Regions from separate parts of the Providencia rustigianii genome, predicted to be linked through region 3. Evidence: predicted binding sites of a transcription regulator. Region 3 holds the regulator's gene; each other region holds the start of a gene.
The links. Region 3 encodes PurR, which represses purine synthesis genes. Its sites were predicted from a motif close to CANGCAAACGTTTGCNTG; they were not measured.
Positions count from the first base shown of each region.

Region 1 (7,489 bases), 870 kb from region 3:
ATGAAGCAATTACTCACGGAAGCACGTAAATAATGGCTATTGTAGGTTTAGGTACTGATATCGTTGAAATTAGTCGTATAGAGTCAGTCATTGAACGCTCAGCGGATAGCTTAGCTAAAAGAATTTTGACGGAATACGAGTATGCACAATATCAGCAACAAACTAAGCCTGCCCGTTTTTTAGCTAAACGATTTGCCGTTAAAGAGGCTGCTGCTAAAGCATTAGGGACTGGGATCCGTAACGGATTGGCTTTTAATCAGTTTGAGGTCACTAATGATAAGTTAGGTAAACCGTTATTAACGCTCAGTGGAGAAGCTTTGAAGCTGGCAGCTTGTCTGAATGCAACCCATTTTCATGTTTCTATTACCGATGAGCGCCATTATGCGGCAGCAACAGTGATTATAGAGAGTCTGATAGGTTAAATAAAATTGCCGACAAGGTTACGCCGTTACGTCGGCAATTTTTAAGTATGACAAACTTTTGATGTTAGATTTTATCTGCGTGGTGGATCATGACAAACTTATCCCATAGCTGTTCTTGGGATTCAGTTCGTTCAGGGTCGGTGATGATGGTATTTGTGATAGGGCAGACAGACTGACAGGTTGGCTTGTCATAGTGGCCAACACATTCAGTGCATAGGTCAGAATCTATTTCATAAATTTCCTGTCCCATGAAAATAGCATCATTAGGGCATTCAGGTTCACACATATCGCAATTGATGCATTTTTTAGTAATTAATAGTGCCATTTTAATCGATTATGTCTATTTGATAATTTAACTTTTATAATTGTTGACTATTCTACACTGAACCGAATCAATTAAACACTGAATTATGATAATTGAAACTAAAGGGATTTCATTGTTAATAAACTGTGATTTTTTGTTTAAAACAAAAAGTAAGAAAAGAAAACACATGAATTTATTTTAATTAAAAATTAAAAATAAGGACTTAAATTACAATCCTTATTTTTATGAAATCATTTATTGAATAATATTAGTAAGTAATTAAATTGTAGATATACCAATATTTAGTTTTGTCTGATTGAGTATAGAAATGCAGAACACCATTTACAATAAAGAAGGTTGCAGATTTGATTGAGTCTTCAATGGAAAACTCTTCAGAATACATTAATTGGATACTCGCATTATCAGCAATTTGATAAACATCGATAACTTTTTCATCCAAGTTGTAACCATAAAGATATTGTTTATTTTGAGTTGAATCGTAGAAAGCTTGGATATTTTGTAGGTAGGTTTTTAATTTTCCTTTTTGAACAACAGCAGATGCATCAATTTTACCTGCATCGGACATGTTATAGATCATATAAGATTTATCTCTTGAATGGCCTAAGAAAAATGATTTTTTACCGGCAATAAATGCCAGTGTAGTTGGATAGAACTCATCGAACATGTTCGATTGAACGGTTCTTCTAATAAATGCCATTATTATTCCTCGTATTTAATTTAAGAAAACTCAAGTTCCCATTAATCATATTTGAATGATTTGAATTTAAAAATAATGTTAATTGTTAGCTTGTTTTATATATTCGAATGATTTAAAAATTAATAAATGCAAGTTGTTCACAAATAAATCAAGTTGTGATAGTAATAAGAAAAAACGATTAGGATGTAGCGATGTTTGAAAATCTCGGGGTATTAAATTTTTGGACGTACTTGGCAGGGTTAATCTTGATTATCATTGTACCGGGACCTAATTCCCTGTATGTACTGAAATCAAGTACCTCACATGGCACTAAATCAGGCTATCGGGCTGCATTGGGGGTATTTACTGGAGATGCAATGTTAATTTTTCTTTCTTTCATTGGTGTTGCATCGGTGATTAAGGCATCACCAACCCTGTTCATGGTTGTGCGCTATCTTGGTGCGGCATATTTACTCTACTTAGGTTGTAAAATTTTATATTCCACTTTTTGGCAAAAAAAATCATTACCGGTTGGTAAAGAAACCATTGAAATCAAAGCGGAAAAACATTTTACCCGTGCGTTAATTCTGAGTTTGACAAACCCCAAAGCAATTTTATTTTATATTTCTTTCTTTATTCAATTTATTGACTTTAATTATGCTCACGCATGGGTTCCTTATCTGGTATTGGCAGCTATTTTAGAAGCAGTCAGTTTTTTATATCTCAGTCTATTAATTTTTAGTGGCTACCTAATTGCACGTTTTTTACGAGAGAAACAAATTCTTGCGAAATTAGGAAATTGCACGGTAGGCGCTTTTTTTATGGGATTCGCTGCAAAACTTGCCATTTTTAGTAATTAGCTATTGATTTATATTAGATTCAATTTGCAGTCACTTTAACATTTCGTAATAATCATGGCTTGGGTCTGAATAGGGGAGAGGTTAGTGTGACGCAATTAGAAATTGATGAGTATTGGATGGCTCAAGCTATTGAGCTAGCAAAACAAGCGCAAGATATAGGGGAGATCCCTGTGGGCGCGTTACTTGTCAAAGATAACCAACTGATTGCAACGGGCTGGAATCACTCGATTAAACAGCATGACCCGACTGCACATGCGGAGATCATTACCCTACAACAAGCGGGAAAAATACTGAAAAATTACCGCTTATTGGATACCACGTTATATGTCACTTTAGAGCCTTGCATTATGTGCGCGGGAGCGATGATACATAGCCGTATTGGTCGTGTCGTGTATGGCGCCAAAGATTTTAAGACAGGTGCTTGTGGTTCGTTTATTAACATTATGGGGCAAGCAGGATTGAACCATTATGTTGATGTCACCGGAGGTATCTTGGAAGACGTTTGTTCATCGATGTTGAGTGCATTTTTTAAAATGCGCCGTGAACAAATCAAAGCCCAACGACATCAGCAAAAGCAAGATCCATTGTGATTGTTGTGTGTATGGGCTCAAGGATAAATCATTCTTTTACTGATTGTGTGTTATTCACGGATTGAACATTATTACTCTCTGGATTTTTGATGACAGGATATTGAGGTAACGGCGGCTTAGATAGTAAATACTCACCTAATGAGCTTTCTGAGCCGGGCTTAGAGGAAGATGTCGAGGTTGAATTCTCTTTTTTATTAAATACGCCAAGATCAATCGGGGATTTTTGTGAGCTATTTAACTTATTTGGTAGTATGTAAGATGAAAGCTGTGGATCATTTTTTGGAACCACGACATAAACTTGTGATTTTTTAGCAATATCTAATGTCCGCTGTTTCTTTTCCTGACTTTGTAAATAACCCACCAAGCTTTGGTGGTAACGACGGATATTTTCGACATAACGATAGGCCTCATGACCGCGGGCATAGCCATAAGTCAGTTGAGAGTGATATTTAGGTTGAGCTAGCAATGGAAGTCTAGCTTTAACATCTAACCAGCGGTCAGGGTCGCCACCTAATTTTTCAGTGAGCTTACGTGCATCCATCATATGGCCATAGCCCATATTGTATGCCGCTAACGCAAACCACATCCTATCATCTTCAGCGATAGTTTTTGGCAGGCGCTCCATCAAATAAGCTAAATAAGCAGCGCCTCCCTTAATGCTCTCTTCGGGATCTAATCGATCAGAAATACCCATCGTAGCTGCAGTGGGTTTAGTTAACATCATCAACCCGCGAACTCCCGTCGGAGAAGTTGCTAAAGGATCCCAATGAGATTCTTGCCATGCGATGGCAGCAAGAAGCTGCCAATCAATGCTGTCGGCATATTTTTCAAATAAAGGTTGATAGTCAGGAAGTTTATTATTTATTGCACTAATAAAAGTGATGGTATCAAAGTAATCAAAAGATTCCACATGACTAAAATAACGTTCAGTCAAGCGCGCAAGAGTTTCATTTTGATTGCTGAGATTGAAAAAGTCGAGAAGGGCAGCATCAAGGCTATCGTCGTTACTGCGGCGCATATACCACGTAATAGCATGGTCATCGAGTAAATCAATCGCAACGGCTATTTTGGGATGGCTACGTTGTTGTAATGCAATAGCGATAGAGTCTTCTAATGTATAATCTATTTCGCCTTCAGCGACCATTTCAAGTAGCTGATTTGGGGAATACTCGCTACTTTCTTCCCACTTTAGGTTTGGATACTCTTTAGACAATTTTTGTAATGTGCTGGCGTGAGTACTCCCAGCAATCACCACTAATTTACCTTTTAAGTCGTTAAAAGATTTAGGGCGAGGTGAACCTTTGCGGTAAACCAATTGCTGAGTGACATTAAGATAACTCGGGCCCGCTTTCAGGGTTTCTAAACGATCTTTATTGTAGAGTAAGCCTGCAACAGCAATATCGGCATCATCATTTTCAAGATCTGCAAAAATTTGTTCAAAGGTGGGTCTAATAATAATTTTAAGCTTTACGCCAAGGTAAGTGGCAAAGTCTTGAGCAAGCTCATAGTCGAAACCACGTAGCTGATTTTGCTCATCAATATAAATAAGTGGTGAACTGACCGCACTGATGCGTAGCTCTCCCTTAGAGAGAATTTTGTCGATTTGGGTGCTGTGCGTATTTGACCATCGGATATTAAAGCCAATAATCATAGTCGCCAGCAATGCGATAACCACGACAATAAAATAGTTAACTTTTAAGTTATTCAAATAGTTATTTCTCGTATAAGAGCTGGTGTTGTATTTAGAAAATCGACTGTTGAGTAATGGTTATAAATCCAGTAGTTTGTATTCTGCTCAACAATGATGATCGGTGCAACTAATATTATCGTATTTAGCCCATCATAATATTTAACTATTCGCTCTCTTTTTAGTCACGCAAACGGTTTCGTATTGATGAACATTGCTCTATAATGGTTCTCGGTTTCCCTGCTTTCAGTTCAGGGCTGGCGTTTACAAGAGAGAATTTAAGACTATGGAAATTTTGCGTGGCTCACCTGCTTTATCAGCATTTCGTATTACCCGTCTTTTGGCACTGTTTACTGAAAAACAGCTCCCTGTTACGGATATCTATGCTGAATATATGCACTTTGCTGAGCTATCAGCCCCATTAAACAGTACTGAGCAAGGTAAGCTGAGTAGCTTGTTAAAATATGGTCCTTCTCTGGCGGAGCATGAACCTTTTGGCAAATTGGTTTTAGTCACTCCTCGTCCAGGCACTATCTCTCCTTGGTCATCAAAAGCGACAGACATCGCACATAACTGTGGTTTATCGCAGGTTAAACGTATTGAACGTGGTATTGCGTATTACATCCAGGCAGATGCAATGAGCACTGCCCAGTGGAATGAAGTCATCGGCATGCTACATGACCGTATGATGGAAACCGTATTTTCCTCTTTTGAACAAGCACAAGCGCTGTTTGTTCAGCAGCAACCTGCACCATTAAAAGTTATCGATATTATTGCTGGTGGACGTCAAGCCTTAGAAATTGCAAATAAAGAAATGGGCTTAGCGCTGGCGGAAGATGAAATCGATTATTTATTTGATGCCTTTAAGGGATTAAAACGTAATCCAACTGATATTGAACTGTACATGTTTGCACAGGCTAACTCTGAACATTGCCGCCATAAAATTTTCAACGCCGATTGGATCATTGATGGGGAAACTCAGCCCAAATCTCTCTTCAAAATGATCAAAAATACCTTCGAAAAGACGCCTGACTATGTTTTGTCCGCTTATAAAGATAATGCAGCAGTAATGGAAGGTTCTTCTGTAGGGCGTTTTTTCCCTGAACCTGATGGTCGCACATACCGTTATCATCAAGAAGATGCGCATATCTTGATGAAGGTTGAAACCCATAACCACCCAACCGCGATTTCGCCGTGGCCAGGCGCAGCGACAGGCTCTGGTGGTGAAATCCGTGATGAAGGTGCAACGGGACGTGGTGCGAAACCAAAAGCAGGATTAGTCGGTTTTTCCGTTTCTAACTTGCGTATTCCTGGCTTTGAACAGCCATGGGAAGAAGATTTTGGTAAACCAGAGCGTATTGTAACCGCGCTGGATATTATGACCGAAGGTCCATTAGGCGGCGCTGCATTCAACAATGAGTTTGGTCGTCCAGCCCTATTAGGTTATTTCCGTACTTATGAAGAGAAAGTTAACAGCCATAATGGTGAAGAGTTACGTGGTTACCACAAGCCAATTATGCTAGCAGGCGGTATGGGTAATATCCGTGCTGACCATGTTCAAAAAGGTGAAATCACCGTCGGTGCAAAACTGATTGTACTGGGTGGGCCGTCGATGAATATCGGCTTAGGTGGTGGTGCGGCTTCTTCAATGACATCGGGTCAATCTGCGGCTGATCTTGATTTTGCATCAGTTCAACGAGATAACGCTGAAATGGAACGCCGCTGCCAAGAAGTGATCGATAAATGCTGGCAGTTAGGCGATGACAACCCAATTCTGTTTATCCATGACGTCGGGGCGGGTGGATTATCTAACGCGATGCCTGAGTTAGTTAGTGATGGTGGACGTGGCGGGCGTTTTGAGTTACGTAAGATTCTTAACGATGAACCGGGTATGAGCCCACTAGAGGTTTGGTGTAACGAATCTCAAGAACGCTATGTTATGGCGGTCGCTCCAGACCAGCTAGAATTATTTACGGCAATTTGTGAGCGTGAGCGCGCACCATTTGCGGTAATTGGTGAAGCGACAGAAGAGCGTCACTTAACGCTGAATGATGAACATTTCGGCAATCAACCTATCGATATGCCATTAGATGTTTTATTGGGTAAAACCCCAAAAATGCTGAGAGATGTCAAATCTCTGAAAGCTGAACCGGAATCTCTTGATAGAACCACCATTGATTTAACTGAAGCCGTTAAACGCGTTCTTCATTTACCAGCAGTTGCAGAGAAAACATTCTTGATCACCATTGGTGACCGGACTGTAACGGGTATGGTTGCCCGCGACCAAATGGTAGGTCCATGGCAAATTCCAGTGGCTGATTGTGCGGTCACGACGGCGAGCTTGGATAGCTATTACGGTGAGTCGATGTCTATCGGCGAAAGAACACCTATTGCTCTGTTAGATTTTGCAGCTTCAGCGCGTATGGCTGTCGGTGAAGCGTTGACTAACCTTGCGTGTTCTTATGTTCACGATTTGAAGCGTGTGAAGCTGTCGGCAAACTGGATGTCTGCGGCAGGCCATCCGGGAGAGGATGCAGGTCTGTATGCGGCAGTAAAAGCCGTGGGTGAAGAGTTATGTCCTACATTAGGGTTAACTATCCCAGTGGGTAAAGACTCTATGTCGATGAAAACCCGCTGGCAGCAAAATGGTGAAGAGCGTGAAATGACCTCGCCTCTTTCACTGATCATCACGGCATTTGGGCGCGTAGAAGATGTTCGTTTAACGGTAACGCCAGAACTGAAAACAACGGCGGATAACGCACTATTACTGATTGATCTCGGACAAGGTCATCATGCGCTTGGTGGCTCTGCTTTAGCGCAAGTTTATCGCCAATTAGGCAATAAAGCGCCAGATGTGCGTGACCCAGCACTGTTGTTAGGCTTCTTTAATACCATCCAGAAATTGCTGTCTGAGCAAAAATTGTTGGCT
Region 1 covers NZ_LR134396.1:2,565,008-2,572,496, reverse strand. The annotation lists gene pdxJ (pyridoxine 5'-phosphate synthase) at 1-33, shown strand, start outside; gene acpS (holo-ACP synthase) at 33-422, shown strand; gene EL244_RS11840 (YfhL family 4Fe-4S dicluster ferredoxin) at 487-747, opposite strand; gene EL244_RS11835 (hypothetical protein) at 995-1,444, opposite strand; gene leuE (leucine efflux protein LeuE) at 1,636-2,283, shown strand; gene tadA (tRNA adenosine(34) deaminase TadA) at 2,370-2,873, shown strand; gene mltF (membrane-bound lytic murein transglycosylase MltF) at 2,902-4,524, opposite strand; gene purL (phosphoribosylformylglycinamidine synthase) at 4,847-7,489, shown strand, end outside.
Region 1: purL (phosphoribosylformylglycinamidine synthase) is a predicted target of PurR. The motif match lies at 4,747-4,764, and genes of this name have one in related genera.

Region 2 (7,489 bases), 1.4 Mb from region 3:
TTTAACGCCTGTTTACCCAACGACTGAAGGGGTACGCCAAGCGACGTTGAGAAAAGTGATGGAACAAGCTTTGGCGATGCTCGATAATGGCAATATCCAAGAGCTTCTTCCTGAAGAGCTAAATCGTGGTTTAATTAGCCTGCCCGACGCTATCCGTTTATTACATAATCCCCCACCAGACGTTGAATTAGGTGAATTAGAAAAAGGTCACCATCCAGCGCAAAAACGCTTAGTCCTCGAAGAGTTACTCGCTCACCATTTAAGTATGCTCGCGATTAGAGCAGGTAATGAACGACTATATGCAGAGCCACTCGTTCCAACCGGAAAATTAAAATCACCTTTCTTAGATAATTTGCCATTCTCTCCGACCAATGCTCAGAATCGAGTTGTGGCAGAAATAGAAAAAGATTTGCATAGAGACACACCGATGATGCGGCTGATCCAAGGTGATGTTGGCTCAGGGAAAACCCTTGTTGCTGCCCTCGCGGCTATCTGCGCTATTGAAAATGGTAAACAAGTTGCCCTGATGGCTCCTACCGAAATTCTAGCAGAACAACATGCCAATACCTTTAAACAGTGGCTCGAACCTTTAGGCATTAAAGTAGGCTGGCTTGCTGGAAAGCAAAAAGGGAAAGCGCGTCAGCAACAGCAAGAATCCATTGCCGATGGCGAAGTAATGATGGTCGTTGGTACCCACGCAATTTTCCAAGAACAAGTTAGTTTTCACTCTTTAGGGTTAGTTATCATCGATGAGCAGCATCGCTTTGGTGTCCATCAGCGGCTCGCTCTGCGTGAGAAAGGTGAGCAGCAAGGGAATCACCCTCATCAACTAATAATGACCGCCACGCCGATTCCACGGACTCTGGCGATGACTGCCTATGCCGACCTTGATACATCGATTATTGATGAACTCCCTCCTGGGCGAACACCGGTAACAACCGTTGCAATCCCAGATACCAGACGCAATGATATTGTTGAGCGAGTGCGACAGGCGTGCTTAGATGAAGGTCGCCAAGCTTATTGGGTCTGTACTTTGATTGAAGATTCGGAAGTTCTTGAGGCCCAAGCTGCTCAAGTGACAAGTGAAGAATTAGCACTCGCGCTACCTGAGCTAAAAGTCGGTTTAGTACATGGACGAATGAAACCCGCTGAAAAACAAAGCATCATGGCCGCATTTAAGAATAACGAAATCCAGTTACTCGTTGCTACCACGGTTATTGAAGTTGGTGTCGATGTCCCTAATGCTAGCTTAATGATCATTGATAATCCTGAACGTTTAGGATTGGCACAATTACATCAATTAAGAGGTCGTGTTGGTCGTGGCGCTATCGCTTCTCACTGTGTTTTACTCTATAAAACGCCGCTCACTCACACAGCTAAGCAACGTCTTCAAGTATTACGAGATAGCAACGATGGTTTTGTGATTGCACAAAAAGATTTAGAAATTCGTGGTCCCGGTGAATTATTGGGAACTCGGCAAACCGGAAATGCTGAATTCAAAGTGGCCGATTTACTCAGAGACCAATATATGTTGCCAGAAGTACAACGTTTGGCTCGTCATATTCAGCAAAATTACCCAGAGAATGCACAACTCATTATTGAACGTTGGCTTCCTGAACGCGAACAATATAGCCACGCTTAAAAACCTCTCCCTAGAAATGAAAATTGCCGTGAACACATCCATGTCCACGGCAATACCTGCTTCATTTATACATTTAGTTATAATGTTTTTTTATTGATGGTTACCCAGCAATTGTTGGAAATATAGGTAACCACAAGTAAAACTTAATCACCAACGCATTCACAATATCGATAAAGAATGCCCCCACCATTGGTACGACTAAGAATGCAAGATGAGACGGACCAAATTTGTCTGTCACTGCCTGCATGTTTGCAATCGCTGTTGGTGTTGCTCCCAAACCAAAACCACAATGTCCTGCGGCTAAAATAGCAGCATCATAGTTTTTGCCCATCACACGGAACGTCACGAAGATTGCATAACCCGCCATGACACATGCTTGTACCCCAAGAATTACTAACATTGGGATTGCCAAAGAGGCTAATTCCCATAGTTTTAAACTCATGAGAGCCATTGCAAGGAACAAGGATAAGCTTACGTTACCCATAACGGAAACTGCGCGATCAAATACGCGATAGAATCCAAGTACGGATAGACCATTACTTAAAATCACACCAACGAACAATACACATACAAACTTTGGCAGTGCGAATGCTGTACCAGCCAATAAGCCTGCAATATAGCTACCCGCAAGTAAACAGATCGCAATTAATGCAATAGTTTCAATCAATACCATGGAGTTAATCATACGGTTTGATTGCGGTTTTTCGAATGCGGAAGGGACATCTTTATCCTCATCCGCCGTTCCTGGCGTTGGAATATTACGAATTAAGAAACGTGCAACAGGACCACCTATCAGCCCTCCAAGCACTAAACCAAATGTTGCACAAGCCATCGCAACTTCAGTTGCACTCTTAAAGCCGTATTCATCGGTAAATATTTTACCCCATGCAGCGCCAGTACCATGCCCACCCGATAAGGTAATTGAACCAGCTAATAGTCCCATTAGCGGATCGAGACCTAAGAATGTAGCCAGTGCGATACCGACTGTATTTTGAACCAGTAATAGACCGACAACCACAAAAATGAAGATCATTAAGGCTTTACCGCCAGCTTTTAAACTCGCTAGGTTTGCGTTCAAGCCAATGGTTGCAAAGAACGCGAGCATCATCGGTTCTTGCAGTGATAAGTCGAAAGAGAGGCTCCAGTCAAATACTTGCTTAATGACCAAGAGGCTAAAAGCAACTAATAATCCCCCTGCAACGGGCTCAGGGATGGTGTACTTTTCGAGGAATGAAACCGATTTTACCAGTTTACGTCCGAGCAATAGCACAAGTGTGGCTGCGACCAGTGTGCCGTAGACATCGAGATGATACATTTATGTACCTCGTCTGTTGTTAATATTATTTAAAACTAATTAGACGTTATTTTTTTCCTTAAAACGCCAAAAGCAGGTGGTAGGATTAGAAAAAAAATTCGCGATAAATACAAGTTAAAACATATAAAAATGTGATGCTCCCAATTTAAAAGTAAATTAAAAAATTTAGCGCAAACGATTGCTTTTTATATTTATCTCTTTAAAATGCGCTTTTTGCTGGTGGAATTAGAGCAATGAACACAACGACATCTGAAGAACAAAGTGTTGAAAAAAAAGCACAAATTAAAAGTGAATTAATCTATCACCTTGAAGATAGACCCCCATTACCCCAAGCCATTTTTGCTGCTTGCCAACATTTATTAGCCATGTTTGTCGCCGTTATCACCCCTGGGATGTTAATTTGCCAAGCACTTGGGCTACCTGCGCACGATACTCAGCGTATTATCAGTATGTCATTGTTTGCATCCGGAATTGCCTCGCTGATTCAAATTAGAGCATGGGGTCCCGTTGGCTCTGGCTTACTTTCCATTCAAGGAACAAGCTTTAACTTTGTCGCCCCTTTAATTATGGGAGGAGTTGCCCTTCAGCAAGGAGGCGCAGATATTCCCACAATGATGGCTGCTTTATTTGGTACCCTAATGGTCGCGTCATTAACCGAAGTAATCCTTTCCCGTTTCCTACATTTAGCACGTAGAGTGATTACACCTTTGGTCTCTGGTGTTGTGGTAATGATTATCGGTTTATCACTCATTCAAGTGGGATTAACCTCGATAGGTGGGGGATACAGTGCCCTGAATAACAATACGTTTGGCGCCCTTGATAATCTGATGCTTGCGGGCATTGTGCTCGCAGTGATTATTCTGTTAACCAGCCAGAAAAACCCCTATCTCCGAGTCGCTTCTTTGGTTATCGCCATGGCGGTAGGCTATCTTGCAGCTTGGTGGATGGATATGCTACCAGCAGCACAAGCTAGCGATATCAACCAGTCAATGATTACCGTTCCTGAACCTTTTTATTATGGTTTATCATTTGATTGGAACTTACTCGTTCCCCTGATCTTAATTTTTATGGTGACTTCTTTAGAAACCATTGGTGATATTACCGCAACATCAGATGTATCAGAGCAACCGGTTCGTGGACCGCTGTATATGAAACGCATTAAGGGAGGTGTATTAGCAAATGGCTTGAACTCCCTTGTTTCCGCAATATTCAATACATTCCCTAACTCCTGTTTTGGTCAGAATAATGGTGTCATTCAGTTAACCGGTGTTGCTAGCCGTTATGTTGGCTACATTGTCGCCTTAATGTTGATATTGCTGGGACTGTTCCCCGCAGTGGCAGGTTTTGTGCAACAAATTCCTGAGCCTGTGCTCGGTGGTGCAACCATCGTCATGTTCGGAACTATCGCAGCTTCTGGTGTACGTATCGTTTCTCGTGAGCCATTAAACCGCCGCGCAATTATGATTATCGCCCTATCCCTTGCCGTTGGAATGGGTGTTTCTCAACAACCGCTGATCCTGCAATTTGCACCTGATTGGCTGAAAACATTATTCTCCTCCGGAATCGCGGCTGGTGGTTTAACCGCTATCGTTCTGAATCTAATTTTCCCTCACGAAAAATAATCATTCCTATTGCCGCCAGAGTTGAATACTCTGGCGGTTCTTCTGTATGCTATCCTTCAAATTGTCGATATCTTAGACAGATTAGTCATCTATGTTTTTATCTGATTTATGAGGGAGCAGACTACCGTGAGAAGGTTAATTCGATTTATTAGTTATATTTTTCTGCTTCTGTTGATCTTATTTGTTGCCACTTATATTGCACTGCAAACTCGTTGGGGAGCAGGTTATGCGAGTCAATTATTAAGTAAATTCACTGATTTCGATATTAATGTCGGCATTATGGGGCATCGATTTGCTGAACCGGGTAAATTTATTTTCCAAGATATAAAAATTGAGTCTCGCGACAAGCAGTTAGCGTTAAACGCGGATCAAATTGTCGTGGATATCAATTGGCTTAATATGATCAATGGTGAAGCCATCCAACGATTAACAATCACACAAGGGGAGCTTACAGCTCAGATTTCAGATACCAGCACTAATCTCCCTATCTCTGCTAAAGTTTTACAGTTTGAAAGTAGCAAAATTCAATTAACCCAAGGAAAAAACACCCTGCTGGTTGCTGGGTTTACCGGTGGTATCACGCCGTGGAAACCTACCGTCAACCATCCTTTTGGCTATGGTGACTTTCGTTTTACAACAGGAGAGTTGGCCATCAATTCCCTACCTTTTCGTAATGTCGCTATGACAGGAAAATTACAGGAACAAGTGACTGAGTTTAGCCAAGTCACCGGCTATCTCAATAATGGTTATATTTCCGGTAAAGGAAAAGTATTTGCTGACGGTAGCATTAATATTGATGGTCTCTCGATGAATAAAGTGGGATGGCAAAATAATCTCACTTTCGATGCGCTTTTCGAGGATATCAATAGTGACCGAACACTCCAGATTAAAGATTTGACGCTCACCGATGTGGATATTCAGGGACAAGATTGGGCACTATCGGGGCTAAGCACCGAAATCGATAAAATTAATGTCGTGAGAGGCAGCTGGAGCAACCCTAAAAGTAAAATCAATTTCAATGTCGACCAATTGGTTATTCATGATCAACAAGTAGATACACTCATCGGCGAATTAAATATTGATGGCGATAACCTTAATTTTGATAAGCTATCCGGCTACTATAATAAAGGTATTTTTAGCCTCAGTGGCGTGTGGCAGCGTAACAATAAATCCCTGACTATTACTGATGGGACACTCGCTGGAGCACTGTATACTTTACCTGAAGATTGGTTAACATTCTTTGCCCAGCCAGCACCCTCTTGGTTATCAGCGTTCACCATCGATAACTTTACAGTGACGCAGTCATTGCTGATGAATATTCAACCTGAGTTCTCTTTTGAATTTACAGCACTTAGCGGCACTATTCGCTATGTTGATCTCATCAAACAGAAACAGTGGGGAATTTGGAAAGGGCAAGCAACGTTCAACGCTGATAGCAGCACGATCAATCAAGTTATAGTCCGTCGCCCTTTACTCGAAATCGCCAGTAGCAATAATAGTGCTGCGGCTAGCCTCAGTGGTAGTACCACCCGCGGTATTGCCAGAGTCTCATTGCTCGTCAAGCAAGAGTATCAAAAAGCACCGTTTAACTTACGAGCGACAGGTACCAATATTGATTTAGGAGACTTAAATCAATGGGGCTGGTCAGGATTTTCACCTCAAATGTGGGGAGATTTTGATACGTCATTACAAGGGGATCTACTCGCAGATCCGCTTGCATACAGTATAAATGGTGAGTTAACGGCTAAACCACTTCAAGGCAGTGAAATTTATCGTACGGTGGTTAATGGTAAAGTGACTCCCACAGTGGGAACATCTATGCTACCATCAGAGCAACAACTTGCACCTGACTCGCCAAATACTTACCCTATGGGTGGGCATATTCCCGCCATTATTAATCCGTAAAATGACAATAAAAAAGCAGGTTACCCCAAAAGTAAACCTGCTTTTTTATCCGCTATATCACTATCTATTTGTTGTCTCACCTGCGACGGGTAAAACCATATAAGTTCCGCTGAATACCGCACCAACTTGGCTATCAGCGTTACTGACGTGGACATCTAACTTCACCCTAGCCTTGCTCCCCCTCGCTAAGCGATCAAGGTCACCGCTGAGATGAGATAGATCAGCTACCGCAATTGGGCGGCCGCTGACAGGCTTACCATAGCGAATATTGGCATCTACTAAAATAATATCCCCACCAAGCTGATGTTCATGTAGCAATAACCAGATCATTCCCCAACCAGTTAGTGTGGCGAGAGAAAACTGGCTACCGGCAAAAATAGTGTTGTGTGGATTTTGGTTACCCGCTTCTGGCATCGTGGTGATAAAACGTTTTCCTGTGTACTGTTCTATACGTACACCCATTTTTTCACTGAGAGGGATATATTTATGCCAAGCTTGTTGCAACTCACCGCACCAGTCAGGTCGATGAAGAATCTGGTCTAAGGTTTCGATGGGTTTAATCATCAGGTAGTGGCGTACTGGTGCTTTTAATTCCCCGCTCACTTCTCCTCGAGTTTCAAAACCCATTTTGGCAAAGAAAGGAACGGCCTCCTCCCTAACACTCGAAACGATACGTTTAACGCCTTCTTGTCTTGCACTCGACTCCAGCGCCATGATAATCAGTTTCCCTAAGCCTTTACCTTGCATGACGGGGTTAACGGCAAGAAAACGGATTGAACCTTCATTATCAGCATTGATATACAACCGACCAATCGCCAAGATACGATTTTTCTCATCTACCACCATTTGGTGGTGGGCTGTAAGGTCATAGCCATCTTTTTCGGAACCAAGGGGTTGTTTAAATGGTTTTCTCAGCATTTCCCAGCGAAACTGGTAGTAGGCTGCAAATTCAATGTCATCTTTCGGTGTACGTAGATGGTACATGTTTCCCCCTTGGAAAAGTAT
Region 2 covers NZ_LR134396.1:333,403-340,891, reverse strand. The annotation lists gene recG (ATP-dependent DNA helicase RecG) at 1-1,642, shown strand, start outside; gene gltS (sodium/glutamate symporter) at 1,743-2,957, opposite strand; gene EL244_RS01550 (uracil-xanthine permease family protein) at 3,191-4,579, shown strand; gene EL244_RS01545 (AsmA family protein) at 4,706-6,484, shown strand; gene fabY (fatty acid biosynthesis protein FabY) at 6,545-7,468, opposite strand.
Region 2: gltS (sodium/glutamate symporter) is a predicted target of PurR. The motif match lies at 3,125-3,142, and genes of this name have one in related genera.

Region 3 (7,489 bases):
TTTTGTATCAAACGAGCACTATAGCCAGTGTCATTTGCTATTTCCGTTATTTTTTTCTCTGGATTACGGTATAGCGTATTGAGAACCTGATCAATAAAGTGAGTTTTCTTTGTAGCTTTATTTGCGTAGAAATAATCGTGTAATTCTTTAAAGGAAGAGTTAGCCAATGATTTAAACCAATTATCGTTCCAAATATGGCTCAGTGGCATAGGAGTATCTGTAAAGTTTAAGGTTCGCAGAGGAAGTAAAAAGCGCAATGCATCATGGCGAATACGTAAGACCATAACCGTGGCATTGTTAGGAATTGCAGTAAAAATATTAATTCTTGGAATGATGAGTTGATATGGATTTATAGATGTATGGGCATCAGTGGACATGCTGATATTGGTCGAAGAAATCCATATTTCCGCACCAGTGCCTGGAAATATTTTAATAGGAGATGTGAACTTCTTGATGATTAAAATTGAGCTTACAAACTCTTTTAATTCATCCGGTGGATAATACTGTTTTAGCATGGTTCTCAAAAATTCATCATTGAATGATTTTATGATAGCCTGTTTTGAATATAAAATTAACCCTATAAATTATTCGTAACTAATTGAAGATAAAAAAGCCACATCGCTTATTGAAGTGTGATGTGGCTAAGTCGTGGCTAGTTGAAATAATTAGGAATTATGCTGGTACTCAGCACGCTTTACCTCATTATTCGACTTTACGGCACAACGTTGCATCCAATAACCAAGAATCATCGGAATAATAGTAAACGCCATAACGCCAGTTGTTGCGAGTAATGGGTTGAAAGCAAGAGCAGAGACAAGCAAGCTAGCTAAGAAGCACAAACCGAGTTGCAATGCATTCTGTAAGGCGGCAGCTTTGCCACTGGCTGTTGGGAATGCATTCAGTGCTTTCGAAACTGCAATGGGATAGGATGCTCCATTCATCGCTGCCATAAAGCAGAATGGAATTAGAATTAAGGTTAATGTTGGTTGGCTATACAGTGCCATGATAAACAGTACGGACATACTAATAGCATAACCAATTAATAATAACGGGAATAACAGCTCAGCTCGCACTTTTATCAAAACAAAGCGGCAACCGTATCCACCGACAATAAATGCCAGAGTTTGCGGGATGTAGCTTAAGCCGATATCAGCAGGGTTAAAGCCCATATCACGTAAGATAAATGGTGAGCCAGTTAACCATGCAAAAAAACCTGCGCTACAAGAAGCATAAATCAGCACGTTTCCACTAAAGATACGGGAACTCATTAATTTTGAAAAAGAAATTTTATCTGATGAAGATTTTTCTTCTAAAACTGTTTTTGGCGTGATTTTCTTTAAAAATAAAGTCGGAAGAAGCAACAGAACGCCAACCATCATAAGAACAACAAAAATAAACTCCCAATCCTTATGCTCTAATACCCAAGCACCCAATAGTGGCGCTAAAGCCGGAGACAGAGCAACAAGAGGCATAATTGAAGCAAAGACTTTTTGAGTATCTGCTTCATCATAGCGATCAATAACTAATGCTTGCCAGAGTACTGCAGCCGAACATACACCGACAGCCTGTAAAAAGCGCAGTATTAACAATTGAGTTGCATCTGTAACCCACAACATTCCGAGGCAACTAATAATAAATAGTGATAATCCAGCGATCAGAATTGGCTTACGACCTAATTTATCTGAAAGGGGCCCCCACACTAGTTGAGCAAAAGCAAAACCAGCTAAAAAAATACTGAGTGAAGCGCTGATAGCACCTTCAGTTGTATTCAGGGATGTTTGCATAGCACCAAAGGCAGGCAGATACATATCGATGGCCAAAAAACCTAGCATGCTTAACCCTGCAAGGTAAATCAGAAAACCGGAAGAGTTTTTTGTCGCAGTATTGGTCATAGTATTTTACTTAATTAATATTTGAAATAATGTTAACGATTATCTTATTGTATAGGCTGTTTTTTTACATTGTGAAACGGTAATATTTGGACTCTGTTATCAAATATTTTGAAAGGAACGCGTATGTGGTCAGCGCATGCACTTGAAGTAATTGATGCTGTTGCTCGAACGGGAAGTTTTAGCGGTGCCGCCGAAGAGCTGCATCGTGTGCCTTCTGCAATCAGTTATACTGTAAAGCAAATTGAGGAGTGGCTTGCTGTACCTCTATTTGAACGACGCCATCGTGATGTTGTGCTCACTGAAGCGGGTGTTATCTTTATCAAGGAAGGACGATCAGTTATCAAAAAAATGACTGATACCCGCCATATGTGTCAGCAAGTGGCAAATGGCTGGCGTGGGCAATTCAGTATTGCTGTGGATTGTATTGTTAAACCACAGCGAACAGAGCAATTGATCTTGGATTTTTATCGACATTTTCCTGACATCGAATTATTTATTCACCCTGAGGTTTTTAATGGGGTATGGGATGCCTTAGCTGATGGGCGTGTGGATGTGGCTATCGGTGCTACACGCGCGTCTCCAATTGGTGAGCGTTACAGTTTTCGTGATATGGGATTTATGTCTTGGCGCTGTGTTGCTAGTCCTGATCATCCCTTAGCTCAAATTGAAAACAAGCTTTCTGATGACCAAATGCGTCAATATCCTAGCTTATGTTTAGAGGATACATCACGTAGTTTACCTAAAAGAGATACATGGGCACTGGATAACCAGCGGCGCTTAGTGGTGCCATACTGGGAGAGTGGATTAACTTGTTTGATGAATGGTCTTTGCGTTGGAATGGTACCGGAACACCGTGCAGCACCATTATGTGAACAAGGGAAGTTGGTGGAGTTAAAGCTATCACAACCATTTCCATCGAGCCCTTGTTGTTTAACTTGGGTAGAGAATAATCCTTCTCCAGCGTTGAGTTGGTTACTGGATTATCTTGGCGATAGTGAAACCCTCAACGCTGAATGGTTATCGTCCTGAATAAGACATCCTTATCGACGATAATCAATAAATGGACCATCCGCGACAGAGCGACGCTCAACTAAGCGAGGATGAACTTCAATCGTCTGTGCATCTTCGCGTTTATTAACAATACGGTCGAGCAACATCGTAAATGCCATCTGCCCTAAACGCTCTTTAGGCTGATGGATGGTAGTCAATGCAGGGGTAAAATAACGAGCATTACGCACATTATCATAACCAATAATGGAAATATCCTGAGGGACGCGCAAGCCCATTTCATCAGCAGCGCAGATGGCTCCCATCGCCATAATATCCCCACCACAGAAGACGGCAGTAGGGCGATGCTTATTACTTAAAATTTGCATCATGGCTTTATAGCCGGATTCTGGTTCGAAATCCCCTTGAACGATCCATTCATCTCTTAGGGTAACCTTGGCTTCTTCCATGGCCTTTTTAAAGCCAGTAAGCCGCCCTATACCGGTGTTTCTTTCAAGGGAGCCAGGGATCACTCCAATGTCACGATGACCTCGATCAATTAAGTAACGCCCAGCAAGATAACCACCATGGAAAGAGTTATCAATAATACTATCTGTAAAGTCGCCTCGAGATGTACCCCAATCCATTACGACCATGGGGATATTGCGATAGTCTTCCAGCATACTGATAAGAGTGTCAGGGTATTCGGAACACATCACCAATAAGCCATCAACACGCTTTTGCGCTAACATTTGCAGATAGGCTTTTTGTTTACCTAAATTACTATGGGAGTTACATAAAATTAGGGTATAGCCTTTTTCATAGCAACTATTTTCTACCGACTCAATAACTTCAGCAAAATAGGGCGCTTCACTTGATGTTGCCAGTAAGCCAATAGACTTTGTATGGTTGACTTTTAAACTACGGGCAACCGCACTTGGTGAATAATTAAGCTCTTTGATGGCAGCCCAAACGGCTGTCTTTGTATCATCAGCGACAAAACGCGTCTTGTTGATAACATGGGAGACGGTTGTGGTGGAGACGCCAGCACGCTTCGCCACATCTTTAATCGTTGCCATGGGAAGAAAAAACTCCTGACCAGACTTGGTCTCTAAAAGAATTCTAGTTAAATAATTACCTGCATATTGATGCATTGACCCTTTACAAGCAATAATTTAGCGATTTGTTATCGATTTTGTCTGATCTAGCGCAAAAACGAAAGAAATAATTGATGTTATAACATGTGACATAAGCACTGGTTTTGCATTTTTGTGGATGTATACTAAATTAACCGTTGTATTGGCATGGTTAATATTACTTCAACTTCTTTACTTTAAATGAGAGGAACTCATGGATACAGATTTTAAATATGGATTAATGGCGGCAATGGGCTCTTTAGTTGTAATTATTCTTTTTGCCGTACATATTTTTTGATTTCTTTTTTCACCACCATTGAAGGTGAAAAACAATTAAGGGCGAGTATGATACTCGCCCTTAATCATTTTAGATCTGAACTACAATTAAGCCAGATTTTCTTCAACAAATTTCCAGTTAACCAGCGCCCAGAAGTTTTCTAAGTATTTTGGACGTGCGTTACGGTAGTCGATATAGTAAGCATGTTCCCAGATATCAACAGTCAAAATAGGTTTATCATCACCAGAAATTGGTGTTGCTGCGTTAGATGTATTAACGATAGCTAGACTACCATCAGATTTTTTAACTAACCAAGTCCAACCTGCGCCAAAATTTTTAATAGCAGCATCTGTGAATTGCTCTTTGAACTGAGCAAAAGAACCGAATGCTTTATTGATTGCTTCTGCAACTTTGCCAGTAGGTTCGCCACCTGCATTAGGGGCTAAGCAGTGCCAATAAAAAGTGTGGTTCCAAACTTGAGCGGCGTTATTGAATACACCAGCCTCAGAAGTTTTAATGATTTCTTCTAAAGACAAACCTTCAAATTTAGTCCCTTTGATTAGGTTGTTCAGGTTAACAACATAAGTATTATGGTGTTTACCGTAGTGATATTCTAAGGTCTCTGCAGAGATATGAGGTTCTAAAGCATCTTTAGCATACGGTAGAGCTGGTAATTCAAAAGACATTGCGTACTCCTTGATTGCTTTTATTCAATATTTAGGGTGTTTGCTCGTAAAATGAGCTGAAATTGTTCTTACTTCTATTATTACAGCTAAAACGTTAACGTCGTATTATGCTGTTTGATATATCATTTAATTATTATCATAGGATACAACTTTTAAGAATAAAAAGCCTATCCCATGATGCTATTAATGACTAAGTTTTTGTTGGGTATATTCAAGTTTTATCTCGGCAACCTCTCCACTTTTAGCTTTTATTGAGTATGGAAAAGCATTCAGTGTTATTAATTTGCTAATATATTAACAAACAACAACCATAATTACACTGTAAAAACAGCGCAGTAAAATAGACATTTGCAAAAGAGAACCAATGTACGCAGCTTTTCACCTTTTGAGTGAAGCAAGTAGGAGTGCTATAGTAATCACCTTACAAAACTGGCATATTGTATGAAACTATCACTGAGCTGTTTACGATGTTTTAACAGTGCCGAGAAGTCATTCCAGTTAATGATTTCGGTATATAAAGAGGCGGGTAATACTGCTAATTGACTACAAAATCAGCACCCATGCTTTAGGAATTAGAAATGACAACAATTGAAAAAATTGAGCGCCAAGTTAAAGAAAATCCAATTTTATTATATATGAAAGGCTCGCCAAAGCTGCCAAGCTGTGGCTTTTCTGCTCAAGCAGTGCAAGCTCTATCTTCTTGTGGTGAGCGTTTTGCTTACGTTGATATTTTACAGAATCCAGATATCCGTGCAGAGTTACCAAAATACGCCAATTGGCCAACATTCCCACAACTATGGGTCGATGGTGAATTAGTTGGTGGATGCGATATTATTGTTGAGATGTTCCAGCGTGGCGAGTTACAAACGCTAATTAAGGAAACTGCGGATAAATATCGTTCTGCGGATGACGCGGCCTCTGAATAATTTACTGCTGTTGTAATTTGTTAAAATTACATCAAGTAATAAAAACCGTATTAGTATTTTAAAGTCTAATACGGTTTTTTTATGTAGTTACTTACACTATTCGGATTCTGCGGGGAGGGGCCAACCACCGAGCTTCTTCCATTTATTCACGAGTTCGCAGAACAGGAGCGCAGTCCGATTGGTATCATATAATGCGCCATGAGCTTGTTTTCCATCAAAAGGAATTCCTGCGGTAACACAGGCTTTAGCCAAAATAGTTTGCCCAAAAACTAAGCCACTTAATGCGGCTGTATCGAAAGTGGCAAAAGGGTGGAAAGGATTACGTTTTAAACCAGAACGCTCTGCTGCATTCATCACAAAGCTATGGTCAAAATTAGCGTTATGGGCCACCATTATGGCGCGATTACAGTCAGTATTTTTCATCCCTTTGCGGATCGTTTTAAATATGGCATGCAAAGCATCATATTCACTGACTGCACCGCGTAATGGATTTGTTGGGTCAATGCCCGTGAATGCAAGCGCGGCAGGCTCTAGGTTAGCGCCCTCAAAAGGCTCCACATGAAAATGTAAAGTCTCATCAATAGATAACCAACCTTCATTATCCATTTTCAAAGTAATTGCCGCTATTTCTAATAGACCGTCCGTTTTAGGATTAAAGCCACCAGTTTCAACATCAATAACGACAGGGTAGTAACCTCGGAAGCGATTTACCAGTGAGTTAGGATTATTTTTTTCAGACATTTGACTTTCAGTTTACGGTTTCTGGTTGGCTTTTATTATGCCAAAGGGAATATATTTTTGTCGCTAAATACAATAGAAAATTTAGGTGGACATGAAAGCCACCTAAATTTTAAACAATTGAGTTGATTAGTGACCTAACCCTTTACTTGCACTTTTATTTTCAATTAATTCAATTTTATACCCATCAGGGTCTTCCACAAAGGCAATCACAGTAGAGCCACCTTTTACTGGACCTGCTTCTCGAGTGATTTTTCCACCAGCTTGGCGAATATCATTACAGGTCTTTGCAACATCGTCTACACCGAGTGCAATATGTCCATAAGCATTACCCATTTCGTATTCAGTAACACCCCAGTTATAAGTTAGTTCAATCACTGCACCTTCGCTTTCATCGCTATAACCCACAAAAGCAAGAGAGTATTTATATTCAGGATTTTCACTCGTACGTAATAGACGCATACCCAAAACGTCGGTATAAAAATCAATGGAACGTTGCATATCAGTCACACGTAACATGGTATGAAGTAAGCGCATAAAATTCTCCCTATAAATTTTCACATCATAATGCCGAATCGATTTATCTATTAATATAACGTGGGTATATTACTAAATACAGCGATTACAGTTTATTTTTTATTCAATTAATGGTTATATTCATTTTTGGGGAGTATATCATATATTTATGACTTTGATTGTGGGGAGGGATTAACTATGGCAGAACAACTTGAATTTTTTGAGATTCCTAGCCCTTGCCGCGGGATATGTCAAACCAATGAGCAGGGTTACTGCCGAGGTTGCTATAGGACTCGGGATGAAAGATTTGGGTGGTTACAATTGACTAATG
Region 3 covers NZ_LR134396.1:1,695,148-1,702,636, forward strand. The annotation lists gene EL244_RS07825 (helix-turn-helix transcriptional regulator) at 1-515, opposite strand, end outside; gene punC (purine nucleoside transporter PunC) at 666-1,892, opposite strand; gene punR (DNA-binding transcriptional activator PunR) at 2,016-2,921, shown strand; gene purR (HTH-type transcriptional repressor PurR) at 2,933-3,958, opposite strand; gene sodB (superoxide dismutase [Fe]) at 4,400-4,978, opposite strand; gene EL244_RS07850 (Grx4 family monothiol glutaredoxin) at 5,557-5,904, shown strand; gene rnt (ribonuclease T) at 6,001-6,645, opposite strand; gene gloA (lactoylglutathione lyase) at 6,772-7,179, opposite strand; gene EL244_RS07865 (DUF1289 domain-containing protein) at 7,357-7,489, shown strand, end outside.

Region 4 (7,489 bases), 730 kb from region 3:
CTCGGCTATCATAAACATGGTCAGCGAATTGTTGAACATCTTTGACACTGTAGTCGGTTTCCAACGCCAATGTCTGACGCGCTGCCGCACTCATCACTAGATGGGTTTCTACATCTTGTACCGGTTTGAGTACCTCTAGCAATCGAATACCGTAGATTGCCCCACTCGCCCCAGTTAACCCAATGATAAGTTTTTTCATGTCAGCCCCAATTTCACGCAATTTCTTGCATTATATACCAAATGTCATGAAGTTGTAGGGCGCGAATTTAATGATAGAAAGGATATCAGGGGGGATTGGAACGTTGATTACATATAGTGTGATATTCAAACAAATTTTCTAAATAATTAGTTTCATAACTAGGCAGCAAACGAATGAGCGCTAGGAGCATACAAAAGTATGTGACTAGCGCTCACGAGTGCAGTTAACAACGTTGTGGAACTAATTATGAAGAAAATTTAGCCTTCGTTATAAATCTCAAGATCCTCAACATCACTCTGATCTTTCAATTTCAACTCATCATCTTTACGTAAATTTTCCAGATAATCTAAATAGGTTTGGTCAATATCTTTCGTCACATAGATGCCGTCAAATACTGAGCACTCAAATTCGTTGATTTCAGGATTTTCTTCACGAACCGCATCCACTAAGTCGGAAAGGTCTTGGAAGATCAAACCATCTGCACCAATCAATTTACGAATTTCATCCACTTCACGACCATGAGCAATTAACTCATTAGCGTTTGGCATATCAATACCGTAAACGTTAGGGAAGCGAACTTCAGGAGCGGCTGAGGCAAAATAGACATTTTTAGCTCCTGCTTCACGAGCTAATTCAACGATTTGTTCAGACGTCGTTCCACGCACAATCGAGTCATCAACCAGTAAAACATTTTTATCACGGAACTCTGCTCGGTTAGCATTTAATTTACGACGTACAGACTTGCGGCGTTCTTGCTGCCCCGGCATGATAAAAGTACGACCTACGTAGCGGTTTTTTACAAAACCTTGACGGTAAGGTTTATCGAGGATATGAGCAATTTCTAACGCAATATCGCAAGAAGTTTCAGGGATTGGTATGACAACATCGATATCCAAATCTTCCCACTCGCGCGCAATTTTAGCCCCCAGTTTTTGCCCCATACGTAATCTTGCGTTATATACCGAGATTTTATCGATGAATGAATCTTGGCGTGCAAAATAGACATATTCAAAAATGCAGGGGGTCAGTTGCGGATTTTCAGAACATTGACGAGTAAAAAGTTTACCGTCTTCAGTCACATAAACTGCTTCACCCGGTGCAACATCGCGTAAAAACTCAAAACCAAGGGTATCAAGCGCGACACTTTCTGATGCCACCATATACTCATGTTCACCCGTTTCCAGTACCCGGCGTCCTAGTACTAATGGACGAATACCGTGGGGATCGCGGAATGCCAACATACCGTGTCCAATAATTAGGGCAACACACGCATATGCACCACGAAGTTTTTTGTGCATAGAAGCAACTGCACTAAAAACGTTGTCTGGTTCAAGAGGAAAATGGTCAAATTTATCTAATTCGTAAGCTAATACGTTGAGTAAGATTTCAGAATCTGACGTGGTATTAACATGGCGACGCGCTGTTTCAAATAGGCTACGAGCCAATTCGTGCGCGTTTGTCAGGTTACCATTATGAGCGAGCGTAATACCAAAAGGGGAGTTCACGTAAAAAGGCTGAGCTTCAGATGCACTTGAACTACCCGCTGTTGGGTAACGCACGTGTCCTATGCCCATAGAACCTTGAAGCCGCAACATATGGCGAGTTTCAAAGACATCTTTCACTAAACCATTAGCTTTACGCAAACGGATATTATTTGTGCTATCAATCGTAGCAATACCCGCTGCATCTTGCCCACGGTGCTGAAGCACCGTTAGCGCATCATAAATTGATTGGTTTACCGGTGAAACACCGGCGATACCGACAATACCGCACATTTAGTCTTTCCTCATCAGCCAGACGGAGAAATATTCTCCGGTAGGAAACTTGACGCATTTTGCAGGTAGTCAAAAAACCACCTAATAATATGACTGAACTGCGGAATAAGCTCTGAACGCTGCCAATCCTCACTTTGAGGAAGTGGTGTGAAGGTATCGAGAAAGAATAATAGCGCCGATACAATCAATACCCCACGTAACGCACCGAAGCAGATCCCCAGTACACGATCTGTACCTGATAGTCCGGTTTTTTGGACTAATGAGCTAATCACATAGTTCACTACTGCGCCGACAATTAAGGTCGCAATAAAGAGAGCTGCAATCGCAATTCCGTTACGGATAAGTACATCCTCAAAGTTCGTAAAATAACTGGCTAAATAAGGATAAAAGGTACTCGCAACAAAAAATGCACAACCCCAAGTGATCAAGGATAATGCTTCACGAACAAATCCACGGATCAGGCTTACCAGTGCCGAGAAGCCAATAATGGCGATAATTGTATAATCAATCCAGACCATATCTCATTCCAAAATTTGCATTCACGACAACGGCGAATGCATTCTAACAGAAAACGAAAACGTTTGCGTAACCATTTTTTACTGAATTTAAAAAAACCAGCGGCGAAAAGAAAAAATCATAATCGCCGCAGTAAGTTACTAAATACCTTTATCTTTTAAGGATAATCACAGTGGAATTTAAGGTTTAAATGACTGTATTATTCCTTTAGTGCCGGTAATCGCATTTAATTCCGGTAGTGCAGACTCAAGCTTCTGCCTTGAAGCATCCGGTCCAACATAAATACGCGTTAACTTATTATTCACGGGTTGTGCCGGTACAGTATAAACCTGATACCCAGATAACCTCAGTTTAGCTACGATCTCTTCAACCTTGTTGGCATTATTCAGTGCAATCACCTGCACCACATAGGCTTTACCTTGTGGCTCTGATTTTTGCTCTACTTTCGGTTCAGGTTTAGGCTCTGGCTTAGGTTCTGGTTTTGGTACGGGCTTAGGCTCCGGTTTAGGTTCCGGTTTTGGCTCAACACGTGGTTTCTCTGGTGCGACATTTACAGGAATAGTCGCACCATTTTGGTTTGTGCTATTTGCTGCTACCGGCGGTTTTTCACTCTGTTGCTGTTCAGTGATAGCTTCCGATAACATTGCCTCGGAGGTTCCTTCTGAAGAAGCGGTTGATGCACTATGGGTAATCGGTGCAATTGCTTCAATATCTTCTTCATCACCCGGTTTAGGAATAATAGGAATGGCTGCAAATTCGTTCTCATTGTATTTCTTATCGCCATCCAGTAATGCAGGAAGCACAATAACCCCCACAGCTACTAAGACAATGGCGCCAGCAAGACGATTTTGAAATTGACTAGCCACTGGCTCTATCCTTTTATTTTCTCTAATAACATCATGACATGCGCGACAGTATGGAATGAACCACACACCACAATCACATCTTGCGGCTGAGCATCATTACACGCCTGTTGCCATGCAGCTTCCACAGAATCAAATTCATTTGCATCATCAAGGTGTTGACTCAGTTGGGTCACATCCGCGCCTCGAAATTCTTTGAGAGGTGCTAAATACCAGTCAGTCACTTGCTTGGATAAACACTGCAATGTGCCTTGAATATCTTTATCTCCCAACATACCGACAACCGCGCGAATACGTCGACCATCAACAATGGGCAATTGCGCCAATTTTGTCACCAAGTACCCTGCGGCATGTGGATTATGAGCGACATCCAAAATCTTTAGCGGATTTTCGCCAATAACCTGGAAACGCCCCGGCAGTTGAGCCGTTTGTAAACCATGATAGATTGCTTGATCCGTTATTTTTGGTGTTAATTCAGGCGCTATCTCCATTAAGCAGCTAATCACACCCATGGCTGTTGCCGCATTCGCTAATGGAACATTGGGTAATGGCAAATCTTGCCATGATCGTTGCTCACTTTCCCACGACCAATGATTACCATGCTCTTGGTAATTCCAATCTTTTCCACGACGAAATAAGCGTGTTCCAATCTTATCGGCATATTCTCCGATTGAGGCTGGCATATCCGGCTCACCTACGACACCATAATGGTCTTGACGGAAAATACCGGCTTTTTCATAACCGATATGTTCACGGTCAGAACCCAGCCAATCAGTATGATCAAGGGCAATACTGGTGATTGCTGCAATATCAGCGTCCACAACATTGGTCGCATCCAAACGGCCCCCTAGCCCAACTTCAAGGATCACAATATCTAATGCTGCCTGCTTAAATAATTGTAGTGCAGCTAAGGTGCCATATTCAAAGTAGGTTAAAGAAATATTTCCACGTTGAGCTTCTATTGCCGCAAATGCCTGACAAAACTCACTTTCAGCAAGTTCTTGTCCTTGAATACGTACGCGCTCAGTATAGCGGATCAGATGTGGCGAACTGTATACCCCAACTTTCAATCCCGCAGCCATCAATATGCTTTCAAGGGTATGACAGGTTGTCCCTTTACCATTCGTGCCAGTCACCGTAATTACACGAGGTGCGGGTTGGGTTAAATTCATTTGGCGGGCGGCCTGCCCTACACGCTCCAACCCCATATCAATATTTTGGCTATGCAGGTCAGTAAGGTAAGAGAGCCAAGCCTCCAATGGAGACTTGGCAGTAGGAATGATTTGCTTACTCATCATCTTTTTTATGCTTAGCAGAACCTTTCACTTTTTCTGTATTATCAATAGCATCTGCCAGATCAATTTCGACATCTACCACTTCAACAACCAGTGTTGGCTCAGGATTTAAGCTTGGCTTGTTAGTTAACATGGCCAAAATATCTGCTAGACGATCACGCATTTCAGGACGACGAATAATCATGTCAATCGCACCTTTTTCCAGCAGGAATTCACTGCGTTGGAAACCTGGTGGTAACTTTTCACGTACGGTTTGTTCGATAACACGAGGGCCGGCGAAACCGATCAGCGCTTTTGGCTCAGCGACGTTGATATCACCAAGCATTGCAAGGCTCGCAGATACCCCCCCCATGGTTGGGTCAGTTAACACAGAAATATAAGGCAGACCGCGCTCTTGCATTTTGGCTAGTGCCGCACTAGTTTTCGCCATTTGCATTAATGATAACAAGGCTTCTTGCATACGCGCACCGCCACTTGCTGAGAAGCAGACTAATGGGCAATTATCTTCAAGTGCTTGCTCAACTGCACGAACAAAACGCGCACCAACCACAGATGCCATTGAACCGCCCATAAAGGCAAATTCAAATGCAGCAGCAACGACAGGCATACCTTTTAAGGTCCCTTTCATTACAACCATTGCATCTTTCTCACCGGTTTCTTTTTGAGCGGCGCTAATTCTATCTTTATACTTTTTAGAGTCGCGGAATTTGAGGATATCTTTTGGCTCTAATTCGCTACCTAATTCCGTTGTTGAGTTTTCATCAAGGAAGGATTCAAGGCGTTGACGGGCGTGAATACGCATGTGATGGTCACATTTCGGACACACATGAAGATTACGCTCAAGCTCAGCGCCATATAGGACTTGTCCACAACTATCACATTTGCGCCAAACACCTTCTGGGATATTGGCTTTATGGGATGGGGTCGAAGTACCTTTTTTTAAAATTTTCTCAATCCAGCTCATTAATGGACCTTTTTGTCTGATTGCACTCTGATCATACCCAAAATTATGTTAGTGGCTGCATATCGTCAGTACTTCATATAATGGGTATAAATCAGTATGTTATTTTTTGCCATTAAACCACAATGATATCTCACTGTAGATAAAAACTTTTTAAACCTGTTATTGGTTATCGATTTTCTGCGTCGCCGCACTTTTGGCTCTCGCTGCTGCACGGCGATGTCGAATAATTTCAATAACACCCGGCAGAATTGAGATAAAGATAATCGCGACTATCAGTAATTTCAAATTCTTTTGTACTATCGGCAAGTCACCGAATAGGTAGCCTGCATAAGTAAACAATAGCACCCATAATAACGCACCCGCCACATTATAAAAGGCAAAATGACGATAAGACATTTTACCCATCCCTGCGACGAAAGGCGCAAAGGTTCTCACGATAGGAACAAAACGCGCTAAGATAATCGCTTTTCCACCATGCTTTTCATAAAATTCATGGGTTTTGTCTAAATATGAGCGACGGAAAATCTTTGAGTCTGGATTCTTAAATAATCGCTCACCAAAAATACGACCAATGGTATAGTTCACGGCATCACCAATAATTGCTGCAATAATCATCAGTAACACCATCAGATGAACATTCAAATCATTGCTTGGTAATGCAGCAAGTGCCCCTGCAACAAATAATAACGAATCCCCAGGCAGGAACGGCGTAACCACTAAACCCGTTTCACAGAATAGGATTAAAAATAAAATACCGTATACCCAAGTACCATATTGGGCGACTAATTCTGCAAGATGCACATCAATATGCAAAATAAAATCAATAATGAAACTGATAAACTCCATGGGGTTCCTCATGTGGAGATTTATATTAAGGTCATTTAGATCAGATTATCTGCTAAAAATAGAGGCCCCATCACGTTTTGTGGTAGGTCAAATTTATCAGGGTAATCTACACTCACTAAATACAGCCCTTCAGCTTTCGCTGTTGCAGCGGCTTTAGTACGGTCTTTTAATTCTAATAACTGATGCATCCAATCAATATCTTGGTTACCACAGCCAATTTCCAACAGACTGCCTACAATATTCCTCACCATATGATGTACAAAGGCATTCGCCTTAATATCGACCACCACATAGTTTCCGTGACGGGTCACATTCACATGCATCACATTGCGCCAAGGCGTTCTTGACTGACATTGAACGGCTCGGAATGAAGTAAAATCATTTTCACCTAATAGCGCCTGAGCCGCTTGATGCATTCTCTTTTCATCCAGAGGATAGTGAAAGTGCGTCACGCCATTTGATAAAATTGCAGGCCGATAGCGATGATTAAAAATCACATAACGATATCGACGTGCTGTTGCACTAAATCGAGCATGAAACTCTTCATCAACAGGCTTACACCAACGTACCGCGATGTCGGGGGGCAGATGTGTATTTGCCCCCATGGTCCACGCAGCTTCTTTACGAATGGCAGTAGTTTCAAAGTGCACCACTTGCCCTGTCGCATGGACTCCCGCATCAGTACGCCCTGCACAGTTTACACTGATGGGTTCTGCCGCAATTTTGGACAGCGCTTCTTCAAGACAGCCCTGAACACTTTTAACTTCTTGCTGACGCTGCCAACCATAATAACGACTGCCGTTGTATTCAATTCCAAGCGCGATTCGATACAACTTAGTTGATTCTGACATTAGTAAAACTGCTCCTGAACCAGTTTTTCTGCGGTTTCAACAGCCATTAATGCACCACCAAAGCGGACATTATCGGCAACTGACCAAAACTGGAGTACTTCAGGGATACCATAGTCATTACGAATACAACCGATACTTAAAGCGTCATTACCCGATGCCTCAGTCACCTGAGTTGGATAA
Region 4 covers NZ_LR134396.1:2,426,295-2,433,783, forward strand. The annotation lists gene EL244_RS11180 (UbiX family flavin prenyltransferase) at 1-199, opposite strand, end outside; gene purF (amidophosphoribosyltransferase) at 457-1,974, opposite strand; gene cvpA (colicin V production protein) at 1,989-2,492, opposite strand; gene dedD (cell division protein DedD) at 2,670-3,356, opposite strand; gene folC (bifunctional tetrahydrofolate synthase/dihydrofolate synthase) at 3,362-4,651, opposite strand; gene accD (acetyl-CoA carboxylase, carboxyltransferase subunit beta) at 4,641-5,612, opposite strand; gene EL244_RS11210 (DedA family protein) at 5,772-6,458, opposite strand; gene truA (tRNA pseudouridine(38-40) synthase TruA) at 6,494-7,309, opposite strand; gene EL244_RS11220 (aspartate-semialdehyde dehydrogenase) at 7,309-7,489, opposite strand, start outside.
Region 4: cvpA (colicin V production protein) is a predicted target of PurR. The motif match lies at 2,545-2,562, and genes of this name have one in related genera.